DNA from 3 places in the Peribacillus phoenicis genome. Region 1 is predicted to be linked to each of the others. Evidence: riboswitches for the same ligand, from Rfam matches in the RefSeq annotation. Region 1 holds a riboswitch; each other region holds the start of a gene.

Region 1 (8,156 bases):
TTTCTAGAAGATCTTTCTTGCCATATAGTGCGCCGATGCCTGTTGGACCGACCATTTTATGACCTGAGAAGGCAAAGAAATCACAATCCAAATCACGGACATCCACTTTTAGATGCGGCGTGCTTTGTGCCCCGTCGACTACCATTACAGCATTGTGATCATGGGCAATTTGGGCGATTTCCTTCACAGGATTGATAACGCCAAGCACATTCGAAACCTGCATGATGGACACGATTTTCGTTGCTTCCGTAATTGTAGCCCTCGCATCGTCAACGGAAATCGTACCATCCTCCTGAAGCGGAATATACTTCAATACAGCGCCTTTTTCTTTGGCAAGCTGCTGCCACGGAATGATATTACTGTGATGCTCCATGTAAGAGATGACGATTTCGTCACCCTCTTTAATATTTGCACCACCGTAACTTCTTGCTACAGTATTTAAAGCAGTCGTTGTGCCTCTGGTAAAGATGATTTCTTCTGTAGAAGAAGCATTAATGAATTTACGTACCTTTTCACGAGCACCTTCATACGCATCCGTAGCTTTTGTTCCTAGTGTATGCACCCCGCGGTGAACATTCGAGTTATAGCCGCGGTAATATTGCTCAATCGCTTCAATCACTGCAGCCGGTTTTTGAGAGGTTGCAGCACTATCTAAATAAACTAATGGCTGACCATTGACTTCTTGATCTAATATTGGAAAAAGCTTACGAATTTCGTATGGGTTCATTACTGTACTTTCCTTTCAATGACCGCTACTAATTGTTTTTTGACTCCCTCAATTGGAAGCTCGTTAACAACAGGGGCCAAGAATCCGTGAATGACAAGTCTTTCTGCTTCTTTTTTTGTAATACCACGGCTCATTAAATAATACAGTTGAAGCGGGTCGACACGGCCGACGGAAGCAGCATGACCAGCCGTTACATCATCTTCATCGATCAAGAGGATCGGATTGGCGTCTCCGCGTGCTTTTTCACTTAACATCAATACGCGTGACTCTTGTTCGGCATTGGCCTTTGTAGCACCATACTCTATTTTCCCAATTCCATTAAAAATGGAGGATGCGGATTCTTTCATGACACCGTGCTTAAGGATATAACCCTCAGAGCGTTTGCCATAATGAATGATGGCAGTCGTGAAGTTCTGCTTTTGTTCCCCGCGTCCGACTACAACGGTTTTTGTATCACCGTGAGAGCCATCGCCCATTAGATATGTTGTATTATCTGAAATCGTATTTCCGTCGTTCATCAGGCCAAGCGCCCACTCAATACGTGCGTCACGTCCTGCCACTCCACGGCGGTTAACATATGTCGTGAAGCCTTTAGAAAGGGTATCGACCGCACCATATTGGACTTTGGCATTCGCATTTGCAAATACTTCAGTTACGATGTTGGCAACACCTTCGTTAGACTCAACGGTTGAGAAATAGTTCTCTACATATGTGACAGAGCTATTATCTTCAGCTACGATCAAGACATGGTTGAAAAGTGTAGTATCTGGATTATCCAAAAGGAATACCGATTGAATCGGCTCTTTGATTTCTACATTTTTCGGAACATAAAGGAATGCTCCCCCATTAACTAATGCAGCATGAAGTGCTGTTAAACGATGCTCATCTATTTTAACGCCGTCTTTCATGAAATATTTTTGCACGAGCTCAGCATGATCACGAGCCGCTGATAAAATATCCGTAAAAATGACGCCTTGTTCTTTCACATTTGCTGACAGATTGATATGTGCCGGCGTATTATTGCGTTGGATGTATAAGTTTTCATTTTCTTCAATGATGGACTTAATTTCTTCCGGAAGCTCCTCTAAAGAGGCAAAAGCTTCACTCTCAACCGTATGAGTTTGGAAAGAAGTGAAATTCCATTTATCGATTTTCGTTTTATCCGGCTTTGGCATCGGGAGCTTTTCTAATTCAGAAAACGCTTGAATCCGAAGCTCGGATAGCCAAGCTGGATCATTATTTTTAGTTGAATAGGAGCTTATATCCTCTTGTTCAAACGGTAATTTCGTTTCTGTAGTCATTGCAAATCCTCCTACTTACGCTTCTTCGCCAACAGTTTCGTCTTCAATGCCCAATTCTTGTTTAATCCAGTCATAACCTTCCGCTTCCAAGCGGGCAGCAAGTTCAGGACCGCCTGATTTTACGACACGTCCTTGCATCATTACATGTACAAAATCAGGAGTGATGTAATTTAATAGACGTTGGTAGTGAGTGATGATCAAGCATCCAAAGTCTTCTCCGCGCATTTCGTTGATTCCTTTTGAAACGACTTTAAGTGCATCGATATCTAGACCTGAATCAATCTCATCCAAGATTGCAATTTTAGGTTGGATCATCATTAATTGAAGAATCTCGTTGCGTTTTTTCTCTCCGCCTGAGAAACCTTCATTCAAATAGCGTTGCGCCATATCTTCATCCATTTCAAGGAATTCCATTTTTTTGTCCATTTGACGGATGAATTTCATCAATGAAATTTCATCGCCTTCTTCACGGCGTGCGTTAATGGAAGAACGTAAGAAGTCTGCGTTTGTAACACCGCTGATTTCACTTGGATATTGCATAGCTAGGAATAGACCGACACGAGCGCGCTCGTCTACTTCCATCTCCAAAACATCTTCACCATCGAATGTGATGCTTCCGCTAGTTACCTCATATTTAGGGTGACCCATGATTGCTGATGATAAAGTGGATTTACCAGTTCCATTTGGTCCCATGATCGCATGGATTTCTCCACCTTTAACTTCAAGGTTTACCCCTTTTAAAATCTCTTTGCCTTCAATTGATACGTGAAGATCTTTAACCGTTAATGTAGAAGCTGACATAATAATACCTCCGTGAACTAATTCCAATTTTATTACCAGAAAGTAAAGATTACTTTCATTACTATAATTTACGTAAAAGCATTCTCACTTTATTCTCATTCCAATTTTATAACAAATCCAATTTGGAATCAACTAAATAGATAGGGGTTTCCACTTCGGCCATGTTAAAAACCTGTCCTATTCTTACAATACTAACAGATATAGCCTGTTTACTGCATATTCATACTTATTTTAGCTTTTGTTAAAATTATCTTATTATTCGGCAAATCTTCGTCCTTATTAATATATGTTCAAAGAATTTTATTGCAAGGTAAGAACGTTCCGCTTTAAAAAGAAAAAAATCGGACTGTCAGGTATTATGTAAGTATATCCAATAAGGAAACCCTTATTTTATGGACCACTTTCCATTTTACCTCTACAGGCCGATCTTTTAAAGAACTCTTTTATATGCTTAGCCGTGAATTTTGCGTTGAAGGTCCTGGACCATTTTGTTGCACTTTACATGTTCCCTATCCCGTTCTTTCTCAACCTCGATACGGAGGTCTAAGTTTCTACTGTACTCACTGTAGCCAATCCCATGTGAAGACTGCATCGCCTTTTCCATTTCGCTTGTTACATTTAAATCCAGAGTATTGATAGTGAACCATCCTTTCAAATTTGTGTATCATTTTTTTACCTTCATTATCTCTATACCCTTTCCTTTCCTGATTAAACATGAAAGTAATTAAATTAAGCCGCAGACTGAAACAAACTGGATCATCAATGAGTTTGTCTACAGTTTTTTAGGTTTTTAGGTTTTCAAAATTTGAACGTTACTTTCCACTTCAGGTACTCGCTTTCCGCGGGCGGTCCGGAAGCCTCCTCGGCGCTTTTGCGCCTGCGGGGTCTCCCCTGACTCGCTTTTCCCGCAGGGGTCTCATACCTTCCGTTCCAATCCACTAAGACTAAACAATCAGATAGAATCACTTTCACCTAAGGTTTCCAAAATGAAGTGCCTCACTTCTCTAAGTCCGGAAAAAATTATGAGCGACGCATTATGTAAAAGCTAAACGAACAAACCAGCTTGCTTATTCATTTATGCGGCAGCAGACCGTAACGATAGTAACACCCGGAAATACTCATGATACTCGTATTAAGAGCCTCTGATTGAACATGTGATTAAGAAAGTTAGAAAACCTGTAGCTGTTGACGCAGATTCCGCAACCATGGCTATGTGTAATATGAGCGTTTTGGTTGTTATCTCTGCCTATCGGCACTCAACAACAAATATAGAAGGCTATCGTGAGTACAAATCGCTTTAACTGCTTCAAATCCAATAAAAATCAAAAAGGTTTCGGAATGAGACCATTCCGAAACCTTTTTGTTTACAAACTGCGGTCTGAATTAAATCAGGTCGCCCATTCTTGAATTATTTATCCGCCGGTACAACTGCACCTTTGTATTCTTCAAGAATGAAATCTTGAATTTCTTTAGAATGCAATACTTCTACAAGCGCTTTGATTGCTTCTTTATTTTCGTCACCTTTGTTTACGGCAATGACATTCACATATGGTGATTCCGAATCTTCAATCGCAATCGAATCTTCAAGCGGATTCAAACCGGCGTCAATCGCATAGTTGGAGTTGATCAAGACTGCATCGCCTTCGCCACTCTCATAAATTTTAGGAAGCAGGGCCGCTTCATAATCGGCATCGAATTTAAGGTTTTTCTTATTTTCAACGATGTCTTTCGTTGTAGCCGTCGTTTTATCGATCCCTTCTTTCAAAGTGATCAGGCCATTCTTTTCCAAAAGGGATAAAGCGCGTCCATGATCAGCGACAGAGCTGCTCATAATGATTGTTGCGCCTTCCGGAAGTTTATCAATGCTTTTATATTTTTGTGAATATAGGGCAATCGGCTCGATATGGATTCCGCCAGCATTAACGAAGTCATATCCATTTTCTTTAATTTGCCCCTCTAAATATGGAATGTGTTGAAAGTAGTTAGCATCCAATTCCTTATCATTCAACGCCTTATTCGGTAAAACATAGTCCTGGAATGTTTCGATTTCCAATTCGATTCCTTTTTCTTTAAGAAGCGGCTTGGCTTCCTCAAGGATTTCAGCATGAGGAACATTGGATGCCCCTACAACTATTTTCTTCGATTCTTTTTCCGTATCACTGCCGCTTTTATCCTTTTCACTTCCACAAGCAGCCAAAGCGATAGATAACACTAAAATTAATGCAAATCCTAAAAACTTTTTCATCCTTTTCATCTCCCTTTATCTTTTGTCCAATTTAGATGTAATCACATCTCCAATAATTTGAATTATGAAGACGATAATTAGAATAACGATCGTCGCTACAAGCGTAACGTCATTTTGATTTCTTTGATAGCCGTCCAAATAGGCCAGATTACCAAGCCCGCCTGCGCCGATGACCCCGGCCATTGCGGTATATCCAACCAATGCAATCGATGTTACCGTAATCCCGGAAATAAGGGCAGGCATCGACTCTGGAAGAAGGACCTTCCAAATGATCGTGCTCGTTTTTGCCCCCATCGATTTAGCGGCTTCAATTACACCTTTATCGATTTCACGAAGGCCGATTTCAACCATACGCGCATAAAATGGTGCCGCACCGATAATAAGTGCCGGCAGTGCAGCGTTCTCTCCGATCATGGAACCGACAAGCGCTTTAGTGAAAGGAATGAGCAGCACGATCAAAATAAGAAATGGAATGGAACGGAATATATTGACGACAGCACTCATGACCCCGTTGACTGCCCGGTTTTCCCACATATTACCCTTCCCCGTCAGGAACAGGATCAATCCTAATATTATGCCTATAAAAAAGGTTGCCACTACAGAGACGCTTGTCATGTAAAGCGTTTCCCTCGTAGCTTCAATAATGTCTTCCCAATCAACATTCGGCAATAATTCTTCAAGCATGAGTAATCACCTCCACGCCTACCTGCTGTGCTTTAATGAATTCTATTGCGCGGAGCATTTCATCCTCTTTGCCATCAAGATGGATAAACAATGTTCCATATGAACCGCTTCTTGTTTGGGATATCTTACCTTGAACGATATTGACATCCAACTCGAAGTTACGTACAAGCTTGGTGATCAATGGGCTTTCTGCATGATCACCTACAAAGGTCAATTGAATCACTTTGCCTGCAGGATAGCGCTCGAGCAAATGGTCCATCGTTTCTTTCGTTTCTTCCGGTTCCGTTACCTGTTGCACGAAACGCTTCGTCATTTGTTCTTTAGGATTCTTGAAAACATCCAGGACAGGACCCTGTTCAACAACCTGCCCGCTTTCCATCACGGCGACGCGATGGCAGATTTTACGTATTACATGCATTTCATGTGTTATCAAGACGATCGTCAATCCCAGGCGCTGATTGATGTCAACAAGCAATTCGAGTATGGAGTCGGTAGTCTGCGGATCCAAGGCAGAAGTCGCTTCATCACACAGCAGCACTTTAGGGTCATTTGCCAGAGCCCTGGCTATTCCCACCCTTTGCTTTTGCCCTCCGCTTAATTGTGAAGGATAGGCCTTTTCCCTGCCTTCCAGTCCGACTAACTTGATCAATTCGTTCACACGCTTGGTTCGTTCAGGTTTAGAAACTCCTGCAATTTCCAATGGGAAAGATATATTCTCCTGAACGGTCCTTGACCATAATAGATTGAAATGTTGGAAAATCATGCTGATTTCTTGACGGGCCTTACGGAGCTGAGCGCCTTTAATTTTTGAAATTTCCTTCTCAGCCACCACAACGGATCCCTCTGTAGGTGTTTCCAACCCATTGAGCATTCTGATCAAAGTACTTTTCCCCGCTCCACTGTAACCGATAATACCGAAAATCTCGCCTTTATTTATTTCAACATTCACATTATTTACAGCCTTGATCGTCTCACTGTTTCCTTTTCCTGTTCGGAACAGCTTACTGACTTTCGTCAATGTAATCATTAATCCTCACCTCTTTTATCCAATAAAACCTATGAACTTAGTTGATTTCTCTACATTATTAGTCTGTTTCTCATATCATGCAAAGGGTTTCCCCCATTAAAATAGAAAAAACCTTTCTGCATGAGCAGAAAGGCAGGTGAAGAAACAGGCCTTCCTCTCATCTTCCAAAGTGATTAAACTTTGTGTGAATTGGCACCTTTCCAAGGAAATCTCCTTGTCGGTTGCCGGGTTTCATCGGGCACATCCCTCCACCTCTCTTGATAAGAGCTAATATATAGAATATTTGTACATCATTAAGTTCTTTAGTATGGTGAAATTTTATCATAGATAAAAAAGGAGCGCAATGTATATTATTTCTAGTACACAGAAACTTTACTTAAACCGTTTTGGATGTCAAGGAGACGATATTCGTCGCTTTTTCAATTGCCTGCTCCAAATCTTCTATTAAATCGTCTACATTTTCAATCCCAATGGATAAACGGACTTGATCAGCACTCACACCCGCTTTCGCAAGACCCGCCTCATTCAATTGTTGATGGGTCGTACTTGCTGGATGGATGATCAAGCTCTTCGCATCCCCCACATTCGCTACATGGGACCATAATTCCACCGAATTGATAAGCTTTGCGCCAGCTTCGCGATTACCTTGTATTCCAAAAGTCACGACAGATCCAGCTCCCTTAGGCAAATATTTATCCGCAAGGGCTTTATCGGGATGATCCTCATCACCAGGATGTGAAACCCAAGTCACGGCAGGGTGGTTTTTTAAATATTTAATGACAGACTTGGTGTTTGACAGATGCTCTTTCATCCTTACATGCAGTGTTTCAAGCCCAAGCGTAAACTGGAATGCACTTTGGGCACTTAGCGCAGGGCCTAAATCACGAAGTAACTGCACTCGGGCTTTCGTTATGAATGCAGCAGGTCCAACTGCCTCGGCGTATACCAGATTGTCGTAGCTTGGGTCAGGCTCCGTGAAGCCAGGATAATTTGGCGAGTTCCAATCGAATTTCCCTCCATCCACGATGACACCGCCCAGCGTGGTTCCATTTCCCAGAAGCCATTTTGTAGCGGAATGGATGACAATATCCGCTCCAAAATCAATTGGTCTGCATAGATATGGTGTCGCGAAGGTATTATCAATGATCAAAGGTATTCCGGCATCATGGGCGATTTTCGCTACCGCTTCAATATCAAGCACCCTCAAACTTGGATTTCCGATCGTTTCAGCAAAAATGGCTTTAGTTCTTGGCGTTATCGCCCTTTTGAAATTTTCAGGGTCATCGGGAGAAACGAACTTCACTTTAATCCCATATTTAGGAAGAGTATTTTCAAAAAGGTTATACGTACCGCCATATAATGTAGAGGCTG
Region 2 (8,156 bases), 550 kb from region 1:
TGAGAACTCTTTAAATTATGCAAAATCTCTATCAGCAAATCAGGTTATTGCCGTTTATGTTGCTTTTGAAAGAGAAGATGAAAAGAAATTCGAGGAAAAATGGAAAAAATGGCAACCGGATGTAAGACTCGTTACACTGAATTCTTATTACAGAAGTATCATTCAGCCACTAACTAAATTTGTGGATACAGTTGAACATAAGGCCAGTGAAGCCAATTATAAAGTTACGGTGATCATCCCCCAATTCATTCCGAAGAAGGGCTGGCACAATATACTTCATAACCAATCAAGTTTACTGATTCGCGCCTACTTACTTTATAGAAGAAATGTGGTTGTTACGACAGTGCCATATCATTTGAAGAAGTAAGTTCATTTCCAAGAAAAGAAGCAAACATTGAACAGTTTTTTTATGGCTTGTACAATTTGGACGTTAATTTCCGCTCCAGGTACTCGCTTTCCGCGGGCGGTCAGGGAGCCTCCTCGGCTTGCGCCTGCGGGGTCTCCCTTAGACGCGCTTTTCCCGCAGGAGTCTCGCACCTTTCTCTCCAATCAACTTTGTTATAACATTTAGATAGAAGGAGTTAAAGGTTTGGTTTGGGAACATCATTGATGAAAGATATGTTTAGTATCAATAAAAAGGGCTGCCTCTGCAGCCCTTTTTGTGTTGAACACTATTTTTGGCAAAAACACTTCATAAAATTACCAAGGGTCAATTCAAAAAAAGCGAACATATTAAAAAGAAGACATAAGGAAATTTACTGCTTAGTTTTGAACTTACATATATGGGGGTTGAAAATGGATATATTATTAGCTCTCTTGCCGGCAATATTCTGGGGAAGCATCGTTTTATTTAATGTGAAACTCGGGGGTGGGCCCTATAGTCAAACACTGGGTACAACGATTGGCGCATTGATTTTTTCAATAGGTGTTTATATTTTTGCCGATATTAAGTTGTCATTGCTGGTGTTTGGAGTCGGAGTTGTTTCTGGATTGTTTTGGGCCGTTGGACAAGCTAATCAGCTTAAGAGCATTGATTTAATGGGAGTATCCAAAACAATGCCGATATCTACTGGAATGCAGCTCATTTCAACGACTTTATTCGGGGTCATCGTTTTTAACGAATGGTCAACAATGAAAGCAATCATTTTAGGCGTCTTGGCATTAGTCTTCATTATTATAGGAATTGTCTTGACCTCACTGGAGGATAAAGAATCAAAAGAGGGCAAATCGGGAAACTTGAAGAAAGGAATTGTTATTCTCCTCATCTCGACATTCGGTTATTTGGTTTATGTGGTCGTGGCCCGTCTTTTTGATGTTGATGGGTGGTCAGCGTTGTTCCCTCAAGCGATAGGGATGGTGATAGGCGGTCTGTTATTGACTTTTAAACATAAACCGTTTAACAAATATACGATTCGCAATATCATTCCGGGATTGATATGGGCTGCAGGGAACATGTTTTTATTCATATCCCAGCCCCGTGTGGGAGTGGCCACTAGTTTTTCCCTTTCGCAAATGGGCATTGTCATCTCAACTCTTGGCGGGATCATCATTTTACGTGAAAAGAAAACGAAGCGCCAACTAATTGGAATCATAATCGGAATTATCTTGATCATCATAGCTGGGATTATGCTCGGAATGGCAAAAAGTTAAGTGGAGGGTGATTATATGTATACAGATTTAGAAGGTAAGGTCGTTGTTATAACCGGTTCATCCACTGGTTTAGGAAAAGCGATGGCCATTCGCTTTGCTAAGGAAAAGGCAAAGGTCGTGGTTAATTATCGCACTAAATCAGAGGAAGCGGATAGTGTAATGGAGGAAATCAAAACAAATGGCGGGGAAGCTATTGCAGTAAAAGGCGATGTCACCGTTGAAGAAGATGTGATTAACCTTGTTCAATCAGCGATAAAGAATTTCGGGAAACTCGATATATTCATCAATAATGCAGGAATTGAAAATCCGGTTCCGTCTCACGAGATGCCGTTAAGCGACTGGAATAGGGTAATCAATACCAACTTAACGGGAAATTTCTTAGGCTGCCGTGAAGCTATCAAGTATTTTGTCGAGAACGACATTAAAGGGAATGTTATAAATATGTCCAGTGTACATGAGATGATACCCTGGCCTTTATTCGTTCACTATGCGGCAAGCAAGGGCGGGGTGAAGCTGCTTACGGAGACCCTGGCTCTTGAATATGCACCAAAAGGGATCCGTGTAAACAGCATTGGTCCTGGAGCCATCGCCACACCAATAAATGCCGACAAGCTTGAAGATCCCGAAAAGAAGAAGGATCTTGAAAGCATGATTCCGATGGGGTATATCGGAAAGCCTGAAGAAATTGCTGCGGTTGCTGCATGGCTGGCATCTTCAGAGTCCAGTTATGTAACGGGTATCACTCTTTTCGCAGACGGCGGAATGACAAAATACCCAGCGTTCCAAGCTGGAAGAGGATGAATTTTGTTTTATGATGCAACAAGAATCCCAGCAGGTTTAATCCTGCTGGGATTCTTGTTTTAAAAGCATTAACGAGTATGATGATTATACCAGCTAATGAAATTATCGACGACCGTATCGATAAACTGGACAGTCGACTCATGTGTAAGTTTGCCTTCGTTATCGATTTTGTCATGCACTGCACCAACATATACTTCATTCCCGGGAAGGAGTGGGGAGGAGATGCCTATTGCGAATAAGATTTCACGCAAATGCAATTGAGCTTTAACCGTTCCTAATTGCCCCATTGACGCACCCATGATCCATGATGGTTTTCCGATCAAGACTTTATCGACACGTGATAACCAATCGATAGCATTGCCCAATACTCCTGGAATCGTACCGTTGTATTCAGGTGTTACCCACAAGACTGCATCTGCTTCGGCCACTTTACTTTTAAATTCTTTTACAACTAATGGAGGGTCATTTTCAATATCTTGATCATAAAAAGGTAAATCCCGAATGTTCAAGATTTCGAGATCGAACCGATCTTGATATCTAGATTGAATATATTTGGCAAGCTTAAGGTTGTAAGACTCTTTACGGATACTTCCCACTATTGCAACAACTTTCATCTTCAATACCTCCAATGATTTTTATAATGGATAATCATGTAAATGTATTCCACTTACCTATTATAATTGGAATATAAATGAAAGGGAAAAAGGATGCTTGGGAAAAAGTTGAGTTAGAGCTGAATAAACTAATTCCTCTCGAACATTCATACCCTGCAAAGTTAGACTCAAAAATTATAATCAATTTGTTTGTGCCAACCCAATCCCCATTACTAGACCTCTCCCAACAATATTGCATTTGTTTTTAATTTAATATTATGGACATTCCTATAGGGATTAAGGCAAAATCCTTTCAGAAAAAATGAAATAAGACGCTTGAAAAAGTAAATAATGAAATTTTATAAAGAGCGTAAGTAAAATGAGTTTGTTTGCTTGAAAACTATTTCACTAAAATGATAGGGGTGGATGAAGTTGATCTTTCGCACCATTGATACGGACAAAGATAAAGATACTATCGTTAAATTCCGGAAAGATTCCTTTGTTGTAAGTTTTGGAACTGAAGCTGGCTTTGGAGATGAAAATACTTATCTGCAACGAATGGAAGAAAGGGTCCGCAAATTTCCTGGGGGACAGGTGATCATTGAAAATGACCAAGTACCGATTGGACAAATGGAACTTCGAATTCGGGAGTATGAAGGAACTGAGATCGGCTATGTAGATCTATTTTATCTTATTCCCGAATACCGCAGTAAAGGCCTTGGCAAGGAATTGGTTCGCTACGCAGAAAACTTTTTCAGGCAATTTAATGTATCCGAATACCATTTAAGGGTTTCTCCGGATAATCAAAGGGCGATTCGTTTATATACGAATTCAGGCATGATGAAGATAAGGGAGGAAAGTCAAAAACACCTTGTATGGAGAATGAGTAAATCATTATAAAATATAATTTTTAATTATATTAATATAATTAAAAATTATCAATTCACTATACTGTGAAAATATTTTAAGCGGTGAAAAATATGGTTGACTTTAGAGAAATTAGAATATATAGTGAAGGACATAATTAAATATAACGTTAATTCTTATCAAGAGATGTGGAGGGACTTGGCCCTATGATACCTCGGCAGCGGGTTTTTACTTTTGTAAAAATACTGTGCTAATTCCAACGGACGAAAGTTTGAAAGATAAGAAGGAGCTTTTCTTAGATAATTAAATTAAGAGTTTACTCTTTTTTATGTCTAAAAGAGGCCTCTTCTGTCTGACGACGGAAGAGGCCTCTTTTGTTTATTCAAAATGTATATGGTTATTTGGAGAATTGGTGCAATTACTCGTGAGTTTCGAATTTAACCCTATCATTATGAAACTTTGCAAAGCTCTTCTCACTGGATAATGAATTCGTACAAATAAACAACATGGGGGGAGATTGGATGATTGAGTTTCAAAATGTTAAAAAGGTTTATCAAACAAAGAAACAGACTGTCGAGGCTTTGAAGGGCATTAATTTGACAGTGGAAAAGGGGGATATATTCGGTGTAGTCGGTTATAGCGGGGCCGGAAAGAGTACGTTGATCAGGCTGGTTAACTTGCTTGAAGATCCTTCAGATGGTTCGGTGATTGTTGGGGGCAAGGATTTAATCAAATTAAGCCCGAAGGAATTACGGGTAGAAAAGAAAAAAATCGGGATGATTTTTCAGCATTTCAACTTGCTAAACTCCAAGACTGTTTTTGATAACATTGCCATGCCGCTGGTTTTATCGGGAACTCCGGCTAAGGAAATCAAAAACCGTGTAGGCGAGCTGTTGGAGTTCGTTGGCTTATCGAGCAAGGCGAAGAGTTATCCGGATCAATTATCGGGAGGTCAAAAGCAGCGGATCGGCATTGCGAGAGCTTTGGCTACAAATCCATCGATCTTATTGTGTGATGAAGCTACGTCGGCATTGGATCCACAAACAACGAGTGCCGTTCTGCAGCTCTTAAAGAAAATTAATAAAGAATACAATATTACCATTCTGCTAATCACTCATGAGATGTCTGTCATCAGGGAAATTTGCAATAAGGTAGCGGTCATGGAGGGCGGATGCGTCGTTGAACAAGGTTCGGTTTTCGAAGTGTTTGCGAAGCCGCAAACGGATATTGCAAAAAACTTCGTGAGAACGGTCATACATGACGAAATTCCACAAAGTTTCCTAAAAAGCATAGGATCCCATATCCCGATTATTTGGAAAATTAATTTTATTGGGACTACTTCGGGTACTCCTTTACTTTCAACGATCTCGAAGAAATATGATGTTCATTTAAGTGTTTTATCAGCCAATATTTCTGAAATTCAGGAAACGCCTTTCGGGAATTTGATCATCGAAGTGACAGGGAACAAAAATGAGGTGGATAAGGCTTATCAATATATTAAAGATGAGGGGATTCTCGTCCAGGAGGTGCAGATAAATGGGTAATACGCTTTGGGGAATGGAAATTACAGCAGAGCAGTTGTTGACAGCTTTCGGTGACACACTTTATATGGTAGCCATTTCATTGGTGTTTTCCGGATTGATCGGGCTTCCGCTCGGTATCCTGCTTGTCATTACAAGAAAGGGTCACATCCTGGAGAATAAATGGATTTTTAATGTATTGAACCCGATCATCAATATATTGCGGTCGGTTCCTTTCATCATCTTGCTTGTAGCAGTTATTCCGCTTACCAGAATGATTGTAGGCAGTGCAATCGGAATGAATGCGGCCATTGTTCCGCTAATCTTTTACGCGGCTCCTTATATTGCCCGGCTTGTTGAGAACTCCCTGTTGGAAGTGGACAAAGGGATCATCGAGGCCGCTCAGGCGATGGGTGCGACGACATGGCAAATCATTTATCGCTTTTTGATTCCCGAGGGACTTAGTTCGTTGATCCTAACATTTACAACAGCGACTATCGGGCTTGTTGGAGCTACGGCCATGGCAGGTGCTGTCGGGGCAGGCGGGGTCGGGGATCTAGCTTTGGCTTACGGTTATCAAAGGTTCGATACGATGACGATGGTCGTCACAGTAGCGGCGCTCGTGATCATCGTTCAATTATTGCAATCCACCGGGAATTTTATTTCAAGAAAAATCAGAAGAAGATAAAAATAACAGGAGGTAGGAGAAATGAAGAAAATCTTATTAACGATCATAGTATTGGCATTGGGAATAGTGTCTGCAGCATGCGGGAAAGAAGAAGGTGCATCAGGCGGTTCGGATGATGTGAAAACAGTGAAAGTCGGTGTCAGCAGCGGGGATACGAGAACATGGGAATACATTGTCGACATAGCGAAAGAGGAAGGGCTTAATATCGAACTGGTCACTTTCAATGATTATATCCAACCGAACCTTGCGTTAAGTGAAGGTGAAATTGATGCCAATTCATTCCAAACGGTCGCTTACTTCGATGAATTCGTTCAAGACCAAAATCTGAAATTAGAGGCCATCGGGTCGACTGTCATTGCACCTATGGGCCTTTATTCTAAAAAACATAAAGATCTTAAAAGTCTTCCGGATGGCGCTACGATTGCCGTTCCGAATGAAGCAACAAACTTTGGCCGTGCACTACTCCTTCTTCAGGAAGCTGGATTGATTACATTGAAAGAGGAATTCAATGGATCGGGTTCATTGGAAATCATTAAGGAAAATCCGAAAAACTTGAAAATCCAACCTGTTGCTGCAGGCAATACACCGCGTCTATTGGATGATGCCGATGCTTCAGCCATCAATAATAACTTTGCCGTCGAAGCGGGCCTTACTTTAAAAGATTCTTTATTCCATGAAAGTAAAACGGCGAAACCGTATATTAATATCATTGCAGTTAAAAAGGGTAATGCCGATCGTCCTGAGTTGCAAAAATTAGTGGAGCTTTATCAATCGAAAGAAGTGGAAGTGTTCATCAAAAAAACGTTTAAAGGAAACACCATTCCTGCATATGTTTCTGTAGATGAATTAGTGAATTACCAGGATGCTTGGACAAAACCAGCTAATGAAAAGTAATGGATCGAATCAAGTAAAAGGGGAGATTAAGAGTATGGCGAGAGAATTAGTGCAGAAGCAGCATCGGCAGATCATTGAAGATCATATCTACCTTCATTCCAAATTATATATCGAAACGAGTCAAGCCATTCATGCCAAGCCCGAAATTGGGAATCAAGAGTTCTTCGCTTCGGATACATTAACAGGAATACTTCGAAATGAAGGATTTGAAGTGACCCGCAATATAGCCGGACATGAAACAGGATTCATCGCCAAAAAAACCTCTTCAAAGAAAGGTCCAACAATTGCCTTTTTAGCCGAGTATGATGCATTGCCGGGATTAGGTCATGCTTGCGGCCATAATATCATCGGCACAACGAGTGTTGCAGCAGGCATTTCCTTGGCTCAAGTGCTGGAGGAAACGGGCGGAGAGGTGATTGTTTTCGGAACACCGGCAGAAGAGGGCGGGCCGAATGGAAGCGCAAAAGGCAGCTTTGTGAAGCACGGTCTATTTGATGGGGTGGATGCGGCCATCCTTATCCATCCAGGCGGGCAAACGCGTGTCACAAGTCCGTTTTTGGCAGTCGACCCCCTTGATTTTCATTTTTACGGGAAGTCAGCACATGCAGCAGCAGCACCTGAAGAAGGCGTGAATGCACTTGACGCGGTGATTCAGCTGTTCAATGGCATTAATGCTTTGCGCCAGCAGCTCCCAGCCGAGGTCAAAATCCACGGAATCATCACCAATGGCGGGGAAGCGCCTAACATCATTCCTGAATATGCTTCCGCCAGGTTTTACATTAGAGCAACAACATGGAAACTTTGCCAAGAAGTATCCAATAAAATACGTGCTGTTGCCGAAGGGGCAGCACTTGCCACAGGAAGCACGGTTAAAGTTGAACGTTTCCAAAATGAAGTGCTCGATTTTATCATTAATCCAGTTCTGGATGAACTGTTAAAAGAAGAGCTCGCTCAATTAGGGGAAGCTGTGGCTCCTCGAAAAGAGAGTGGCTTTGGCTCGACGGATGCAGGTAATGTAAGCCATGTAGTGCCGACAGCACATCCTTATATAAAAATTGGACATGATGGGCTGATTGCCCATACGAATGAATTCCGCGACTGTGCCAAATCTCCTGTTGGAGACAAAGCCATCCTGACCGGGGC
Region 3 (8,156 bases), 3.9 Mb from region 1:
ACCTACTGTCTGTTTCCATAATCCAAGGAGATCACTTTCATGTTGTCTGTGAATGCCTGCTTTTCTATCGGCAGATTCCGGACGGCACTTTTCCCAATTCCATATATCTTCGAGAGTTTCTGATAAGGGACGGAATGTTAGTCCATTATTGATGGCTTTACCGTTATCGACAGCCAAGAACCCATTCAAAGGTTCCTTTCCTCCAGGTAAAGGAAATTCTTCTGGTATCCATAAAGGCATTTCTCCCCACGGCTCTACTTTATTGTCATTTAAAAATTTTTCAGATACCCATGTAAAATCAGCGTTACTTCCTGTTACCTTATTACAGCCTTCAAGTAATTGCCCCATAGTCAGTGTGTAATCTGGGCCAACGGCATTATACGTACCTGTCATGCTTTTTTCTATCATTTGGATGATCCATTGGGCCAAGTCCCTTGCATCGATAACTTGGATTGGACGTCCAGGGCGTCCAGGAGATAAAATTTCTCCCCCTTCCGCTATCCTTTTAAGCCAGTACGGCAATCTGTCAGTGTAATCATATGGACCCACTATTTGCCCGGCGCGAATTGACAGGACTTTCCCCGGCAGTTGTTTTTCAGCTGCTTTTTCGCTTAATGATTTTAACGGTCCATAATATTCACCGTATATCGGTCCAGCAGTTCCACGGGTGATCTCTTCTGCTTTATCTTCATTTAGTGTATGAACTTCTCCATTTTCATCAATTCCTGGCTCGGTCGGATCACTGTAAACTGAGATGCTTGAAATATATGTATAATGTTTAACTTGATTAAGCAATTTACAGGATTTCGATACAGTTCGAGGGATAAATCCTGATGTGTCAATGACTGCATCCCACTGTCTTCCTTTCAATATTTCCAAATTCCCGTCGCGGTCCCCTTTTAACTGTTCTATTTCGGGAAAGACATAAGGATCGCTTCCACGGTTAAAAAGTGTAACATCATGCCCTTTCCCTATTGCAGCTTTTGCTAAATACCTGCCTAAAAAGCGTGTACCGCCCAATATTAAAATGTTCATAAGATCTCCTCCTTTTAACGATATTCCATAAAGCATACGCAATACCCTTTCCTAACATTAATAATTACTTGCAACTTTTCTTTTATTTCCCTTTCGGAAAAACTAGCAATATCCTAATCTTTTGAACTTTATTCTTTTTCGCTATAATGATATGGAAAGGGAGAAAGAAGGTGGAACCGATGCTTGAAAATCTTAAACAAAAATTCCCGAACGCTCTTACCAATAAAAAGGATACTGATGATATTTCTGAATATGTTTGGTTCGAAGACTCCAGAAGTATACTTGGCATTCCCCGTTCAGAAATCACAGCCGAGGAAATCCGTTTATTGGAACTGCTTTTTGCTCCTTCCATAAACCCAAATAACCTCAATGCACATCCAGACTCATCATGGAAAAATTTTTTATCCGAACCGAATGCACCATTGCCTTTAACGAGCTGGGAGAATGTTCGATTCCTTCATTTCAAGCTGACTCATGCTGATTTTTCCAACTCCGATTTTGAAGAGGCCTTCCTCGCTTTCGTTCCATCTGACGCAGCTATTATCTGGGAAAATGAAACGGCAGGAGTCTTAATTGAAACCGACAAGGATGAACCATTATCAAATAAAGAACTAATCGCCATTTCTTCCACGCTTGAAAGTGATTTTTATGTAAAGACCCGTATGTTCACGGGACGCTTTCACCCTGTAAATCAAGACCTACACCATCACTGGGTCCAGGAGAAAAGGAGTTTTGATTTGGCACAGGTGCATCTGCCGGATCTAAAGGTGACTGATTTGGCAGACATCATCCCTCATTCATTAATAAATGATCCATCCTTTAAGAATGCACAGTGGTATATCAATGAAATTCTTGGCAAGACCAAGCAGGATACTGAGCTTATCAAAACAGTTAAAACGTATATCGAATGTAATTCCAATGCCACCTATGCCGCCAAACAGCTTTATATACATCGGAACAGCTTACAATACCGAATCGATAAATTCTCTGAAAGAACTGGTCTCGATATTAGAAACTTCCGTCATGCCCTTACTGCGTACTTGATATTTCTGCTGAATGATTAATTTCCATTACAAAGAGGTAATATCATCCTTTTTTTGTGCAATGTGCCCATACTTTTTTCTAAACCGATAGCTTAGACTATAGCTAATTGGTACAAGTAATCAGGAGATTAAAAGGGGGATTTTTTATGGCAGAGTTAGTGTTAGATCATATATTCAAGATTTATGATAAAAAGGTGACGGCTGTTAAAGACTTCAACCTTCGTGTTGCCGATAAGGAATTCATCGTTTTTGTGGGACCTTCCGGTTGCGGCAAATCAACGACATTAAGGATGATTGCCGGACTGGAGGACATTTCCCAAGGGGATTTATACATAGACGGCAAGCGAGTCAATGATGTCCCTCCTAAAGATCGTGATATTGCGATGGTTTTCCAGAACTATGCCTTATATCCTCATATGACCGTCTTTGACAATATGGCATTCGGATTAAAGCTGAGGAAAACGCCAAAAGCGGAAATCAAGCAAAGGGTCAATGAAGCGGCAAGGATTCTCGGACTTGAAGAGCTGCTTAACAGGAAACCTAAAGCGCTTTCAGGTGGTCAGCGCCAGCGTGTGGCTCTCGGTCGCGCAATTGTAAGGGACGCAAAAGTTTTCTTGATGGATGAGCCATTATCCAATCTCGACGCAAAGCTGCGGGTTCAAATGCGTGCGGAAATCGCTAAACTGCATAAACGGCTCGACACCACAACGATATATGTCACGCATGACCAAACAGAGGCAATGACCATGGCGACACGTCTTGTTGTAATGAAAGATGGTATCATCCAACAGGTCGGTGCCCCAAAGGACGTTTATGAGAAACCTATAAATGTTTTCGTCGGCGGCTTTATCGGATCGCCTGCCATGAACTTCTTTACCGGAACATTAAAAGAAGGCACAATTAAAATAGGCGAACAAACGCTTGAAATACCTGAATTTAAAATGAAAATGCTGCGTGATCAAGGATATGTCGGAAAAGATGTAATCCTTGGCATCCGTCCTGAGGATTTCCATAATGAAGGAGCTTACTTCACGAAGTCCCCTAACACAACATTCACGACCCAAATTGATGTAGCCGAACTCATGGGCGCGGAGATCATGCTCTACTCCTCATTAGAGGGGCAGGACTTCGTAGCACGGGTCGATGCCAAGAATATTATTCAGGCAGGGGAAAAGATCGAACTTGCCCTCGACATGAATAAAGCACACTTTTTTGATAAAGGAACTGAACATCGCATTTTAGTTGAAGAAGATGAACAGATGCAGGAAAGCATGAAGTTATCTGCCAATTAAACATAAAAAGACCCATTCATATTGGGTCTTTTTACGTTTATTCAAATAAAACGATAGAATCATTCCTGAACCAATACCACTTCATCATGTCCGCATTCAGGGCATTTCATGAGATGCGGGCATTGGCCTTTTTGAAGGGATTGAGGGTATCCGTCGTTTTCTTTAAGTATGTCGATATCCATATAAGCACTATAATCATCAGCGTAGTCCATGAATTTCCCTTTATCCTCAAGATCACTGCCGCATTCCGGGCATTTCACATGAATTTTTCTCAAACCGTTGCAAAGCGGGCATATAGACATTGTTTTTCCTCCTGTTCCCAATACTTATGATTTCAGTATTTGTCGATTCCATTATTTTAACACATGGAAACACCCTCCCTAATACCAGTGGGAGGGCACTTCTATGCAATTATTTATTAACCATGTTAGCAGGATCGACCCATGCTTTGAATTCATCTTCCGTCAGGAACTCCAATTTCAACGCCGCTTCTTTTAAAGTAGAGTTGTCCTTGAATGCCGTTTTGGCGATCTTGGCTGCTTTTTCATAACCGATATGCGGGTTCAATGCTGTTACCAACATAAGGGAACGTTCTACATTTTCTTTGATTTTATCTCCATTTGCAGTGATGCCCACCGCACAATTGTCGTTGAATGAATGAATGCCTTCCGTCAATAACTTGACCGTTTGCAGGAAGTTATAGATGATGACTGGTTTGAATACATTCAATTCAAAGTTACCTTGGCTTGCTGCAAAGCCAATTGTAGCATCGTTACCCACGATTTGTGTTGCAATCATGGTAAGCGCTTCACTTTGTGTTGGATTGACTTTACCAGGCATGATGGAGCTGCCCGGCTCGTTTTCCGGAATGGCTATTTCGCCGATTCCGCTTCTTGGACCACTTGCCAGCCATCTGACATCGTTCGCAATTTTCATTAAATCCGCCGCCAATGCTTTCAAAGCACCGTGTGCGTAGACGATTTCGTTATGGCTAGTCAATGCATGGAACTTATTATCAGATGTGACAAAAGGATATCCTGTATCCGCGGCAATTTGTTTGGCAGAAAGTCCCGGGAATTCTTTCTTTGTATTGATTCCGGTTCCTACAGCCGTTCCGCCTAGAGCAAGGTTCAATAATTTTTGGCTGCTTTCCTCAATCATTGCCAAATCTTTATCGAGCATCGCTTTCCAACCGGAAATTTCTTGTCCTAATGTTAATGGTGTAGCATCTTGAAGATGTGTCCGGCCGATTTTCACGACATCCCAAAATTCTTTTTCTTTTGTATCGAATGTATCACGAAGGGCTTTGATGGCAGGAACCAATTTTTCAGCGACTTCCATAAAGGCTGCAATATGCATGGCGGTCGGGAACGTATCATTTGAGCTTTGAGCCTTGTTTACATCATCATTCGGGTGAAGGGTTTCCGATTCACCATTTTCTTTTAACCATTCATTCCCTTTGTTAGCGACCACTTCATTCACGTTCATATTACTTTGCGTGCCGCTTCCAGTTTGCCAAACTACAAGCGGGAAATGTTCATCAAGTGTACCTTCAAGGATTTCGCCGCAAATCTTGACGATGGCATTCTTTTTAACTTCGGAAAGATCACCAAGATCATGGTTCACCTTTGCCGCAGCTTGTTTAACGTATGCAAATGCACGAACTAATTCAATCGGCATTTTTTCGTTACCGATTTTGAAATTGTTACGGCTTCTCTCAGTTTGTGCTCCCCAATATTTATCAGCAGGAACTTTCACTTCACCCATCGTATCTCGTTCGATTCTGTATTCCATGTGTTCTCCTCCTATGTTTGCACTATTCATTGAAGACCTTTTGCATATGAAATGAATAATGTCGGATTATTCTTTCTCTCCATACATTGTACAAACTTTATTATTTTAAAGCAAAAATATCCCGCTGACCCTTTCCATTTTTTCTGGAAAATCCATGTTCCCTTCATGTTTATATGAAAATTCGGATATTCTTTTTTGATACATAAAGTGTAGGCACCGCTAGGCTTCGATTGACCTGGCCATGAACATCAAAGCATCATCACTCCCAAAATGTCCTTGACAGTATTTTGTATATATAGTAAATTCAAAAGAAATTGAATAATCTAAACTCTTATCGAGAGAGGTAGAGGGAATGGCCCGATGACACCTCAGCAACCTTCATTTGTTTCAAACCAATGAAAAGGTGCTAATTCCACAAGTTTGTGAACTTGGAAGATAAGAAGAATGACTCATCCTTACTTAATCAAAGTCTTCTTCTTAAAGAAGACTTTTTTTTATTTTATATAACTCAAAGGAGCAGTGAAAACCATGTATAAAACTGAAACATATCTTGCTCAATTAGGAAATCGCAGCGAAACGGCGACAGGAACAGTCAATCCGCCGGTATACTTTTCAACAGCCTTTCGTCACGAAGGAATTGGCCAATCGACGGGATTCGACTACACAAGGACAGGTAACCCTACACGCCAGCTATTGGAGCGATCCATCGCCGATCTGGAAAAAGGAGACCAAGGTTATGCCTGCAGTTCAGGAATGGCCGCCATCTCAACCATTCTCGCCCTTTTTAAATCCGGGGATGCATGGATTGTCAGCGAAGATCTTTATGGCGGTACATATCGTCTGTTAGAACAAGGTTTTAAAAAATGGGGATTGCAGTGTGACTATGTAAACACTTGTTGTTTGGAGGATATCGAAAAAGCCATCACTCCTCACACGAAAGCCATCTTCATCGAAACTCCCACTAACCCCCTTATGCAGCAAACGGACATTAGCGCTGTTGCCGCATTGGCCAAACGATATAATTTATTGTTAATCGTTGATAACACTTTTTACACGCCTCTTATTCAACAACCCATCCTGCTTGGAGCGGATATTGTGATTCACAGTGCAACCAAGTATCTCGGTGGTCATAATGATGTGCTCGCCGGACTGATCGTTGCTAGCGGCGCTGAATTATGTGATGCACTTGCCTTCCATCATAATGGTACTGGAGCTGTCTTGAGCCCATTTGATTCTTGGCTGTTGATGCGCGGAATGAAAACCCTGGCATTGCGGATGGAGCGTCATGAAAAGAATGCCAAAATACTTGTAGATTACTTATCGGAGCATGATTGTGTCACGGATGTATTGTATCCCGGCAGAGGCGGCATGATTTCTTTCCGCATCATTGATGAAGCGGCTGTTAACCCATTTTTACAATCGCTCTCATTAATTTCCTTTGCAGAAAGCCTTGGAGGGGTTGAAAGCTTCATCACCTATCCTGCCACACAAACACATGCCGATATACCGCTTGAGGTCAGAACGGCAAATGGGGTTTGTAATCGCCTGCTCCGCTTCTCCGTTGGCATCGAGGATAGCGATGATTTGATTGGTGACCTGCAGCAAGCATTCACACATGTAAAAAGGGAGGCACTACGATGACAGGTCATGATTTTAGCTTTGAAACGAAATTACTTCATAATCAACATAAATTCGATCCGGCAACGGGCGGTGTGAGCGTCCCCATTCAGCATGCATCGACTTTCCATCAATCCGATATCGATCAATTCGGCAAATATGATTACAGCAGAAGCGGGAACCCAACTCGCGAAGCACTTGAAGATATCATTGCCGATCTTGAGGAAGGCACTCACGGCTTTGCCTTTTCATCAGGTATGGCTGCCATTTCAACAGCCTTCCTGCTATTGTCTGCCGGAGACCATATCGTCATTTCCGAAGATGTGTATGGCGGAACTTTCAGGATGGTCACTAGCGTATTGACCCGTTTCAATATTGAGCATACCTTCGTTGACATGACGGACCTTGAAAGCGTCAAAGCGGCCGTTCAGCCAAATACCAAGGCCATATACATCGAAACGCCTTCAAATCCGTTACTTAAAGTGACCGATATTCAAGCTGTATGTGATATCGCAAAAAAAGCCGGTGCCTTAAGTTTTGTTGATAACACATTCTTGACACCCGCATTGCAAAAACCGCTGAATCTGGGCGCTGATGTTGTCCTTCATAGCGCGACGAAGTTTTTATCCGGACATAGTGATGTGGTAGCTGGGCTTGCGGTCGTGAAAGATCCGGAATTGGCGGCAAGACTCGGTTCGCTCCAAAACTCCTTTGGAGCGGTCCTTGGTGTACAGGATGCCTGGCTTGTAATGAGAGGTTTGAAAACCTTGTCAGTTAGAATGGAACATTCACAAAAAGGGGCAGAAAAGATTGCAGCCTATTTAAAGGAGCAGCCCTTGGTGAAAAAAGTGTATTATCCCGGCCTAGCCGATCATCCACAGCACGCCATCCAGAAAGGCCAGTCACTTGGAGCAGGGGCGGTCCTATCTTTTGAATTGGAAAGTGAGGAAATCTTCCGTTCCTTCGTAAACACTGTCGAGCTCCCTGTTTTTGCCGTAAGCCTAGGGGCGGTCGAATCCATATTATCCTACCCTGCCAAAATGTCCCATGCTGCCATGCCTGCTGATGAAAGGGAAAAGCGAGGCATCACGAACAGCTTGCTCCGCCTCTCTGTCGGACTTGAAAACCCGGACGATATAATCAAGGACTTTGATGCGGCCCTAGTCAATATTGCCAAAGGGGAAGCAATTGCTGCAAAATGAATAAAGGATGGGTGCCTCATATATTATGGGCACCCTTTTTCCTTGCATCATTATTAACTCTATTTCTACCCAGTCATAAAAAAAGGCCATCGATTTCCCGATGGCCTGACTTTCATTTCTTCATATTATATTTATCCAGGAAGCGATCCACCCGTCCGCCTTTTTCAGCAAAC

The links. A riboswitch is a leader RNA that binds a small molecule or an ion and turns the genes downstream of it on or off. The one in region 1 is predicted to bind S-adenosylmethionine.
Region 2: it holds a riboswitch for S-adenosylmethionine, as region 1 does, so the genes downstream of both, ABC374_RS20520 (methionine ABC transporter ATP-binding protein) here and ABC374_RS23480 (methionine ABC transporter ATP-binding protein) in region 1, are expected to answer to the same signal.
Region 3: it holds a riboswitch for S-adenosylmethionine, as region 1 does, so the genes downstream of both, ABC374_RS04205 (methionine biosynthesis PLP-dependent protein) here and ABC374_RS23480 (methionine ABC transporter ATP-binding protein) in region 1, are expected to answer to the same signal.

What each region holds. Positions count from the first base shown of each region.
Region 1 is NZ_JBDFMF010000001.1:4,717,005-4,725,160, forward strand. Features, by position in the region: gene ABC374_RS23455 (cysteine desulfurase) at 1-727, opposite strand, end outside; gene sufD (Fe-S cluster assembly protein SufD) at 727-2,028, opposite strand; gene sufC (Fe-S cluster assembly ATPase SufC) at 2,044-2,829, opposite strand; gene ABC374_RS28820 (YuzK family famiily protein) at 3,281-3,433, opposite strand; gene ABC374_RS23470 (MetQ/NlpA family ABC transporter substrate-binding protein) at 4,238-5,074, opposite strand; gene ABC374_RS23475 (methionine ABC transporter permease) at 5,090-5,758, opposite strand; gene ABC374_RS23480 (methionine ABC transporter ATP-binding protein) at 5,751-6,785, opposite strand; SAM riboswitch class I at 6,940-7,052, opposite strand; gene ABC374_RS23485 (O-acetylhomoserine aminocarboxypropyltransferase/cysteine synthase family protein) at 7,162-8,156, opposite strand, start outside.
Region 2 is NZ_JBDFMF010000001.1:4,171,780-4,179,935, reverse strand. Features, by position in the region: gene ABC374_RS20545 (APC family permease) at 1-367, shown strand, start outside; gene ABC374_RS20540 (RhaT/GlcU family sugar-proton symporter) at 796-1,650, shown strand; gene ABC374_RS20535 (glucose 1-dehydrogenase) at 1,666-2,451, shown strand; gene ABC374_RS20530 (NADPH-dependent FMN reductase) at 2,520-3,065, opposite strand; gene ABC374_RS20525 (GNAT family N-acetyltransferase) at 3,477-3,944, shown strand; SAM riboswitch class I at 4,085-4,196, shown strand; gene ABC374_RS20520 (methionine ABC transporter ATP-binding protein) at 4,433-5,455, shown strand; gene ABC374_RS20515 (methionine ABC transporter permease) at 5,469-6,119, shown strand; gene ABC374_RS20510 (MetQ/NlpA family ABC transporter substrate-binding protein) at 6,141-7,013, shown strand; gene ABC374_RS20505 (M20 family metallopeptidase) at 7,048-8,156, shown strand, end outside.
Region 3 is NZ_JBDFMF010000001.1:838,927-847,082, reverse strand. Features, by position in the region: gene ABC374_RS04230 (NAD-dependent epimerase/dehydratase family protein) at 1-1,035, opposite strand, end outside; gene ABC374_RS04225 (PucR family transcriptional regulator) at 1,215-2,099, shown strand; gene ABC374_RS04220 (ABC transporter ATP-binding protein) at 2,225-3,370, shown strand; gene ABC374_RS04215 (hypothetical protein) at 3,430-3,672, opposite strand; gene fumC (class II fumarate hydratase) at 3,782-5,164, opposite strand; SAM riboswitch class I at 5,493-5,606, shown strand; gene ABC374_RS04205 (methionine biosynthesis PLP-dependent protein) at 5,693-6,805, shown strand; gene metC (cystathionine beta-lyase) at 6,802-7,983, shown strand; gene ABC374_RS04195 (type B 50S ribosomal protein L31) at 8,096-8,156, opposite strand, start outside.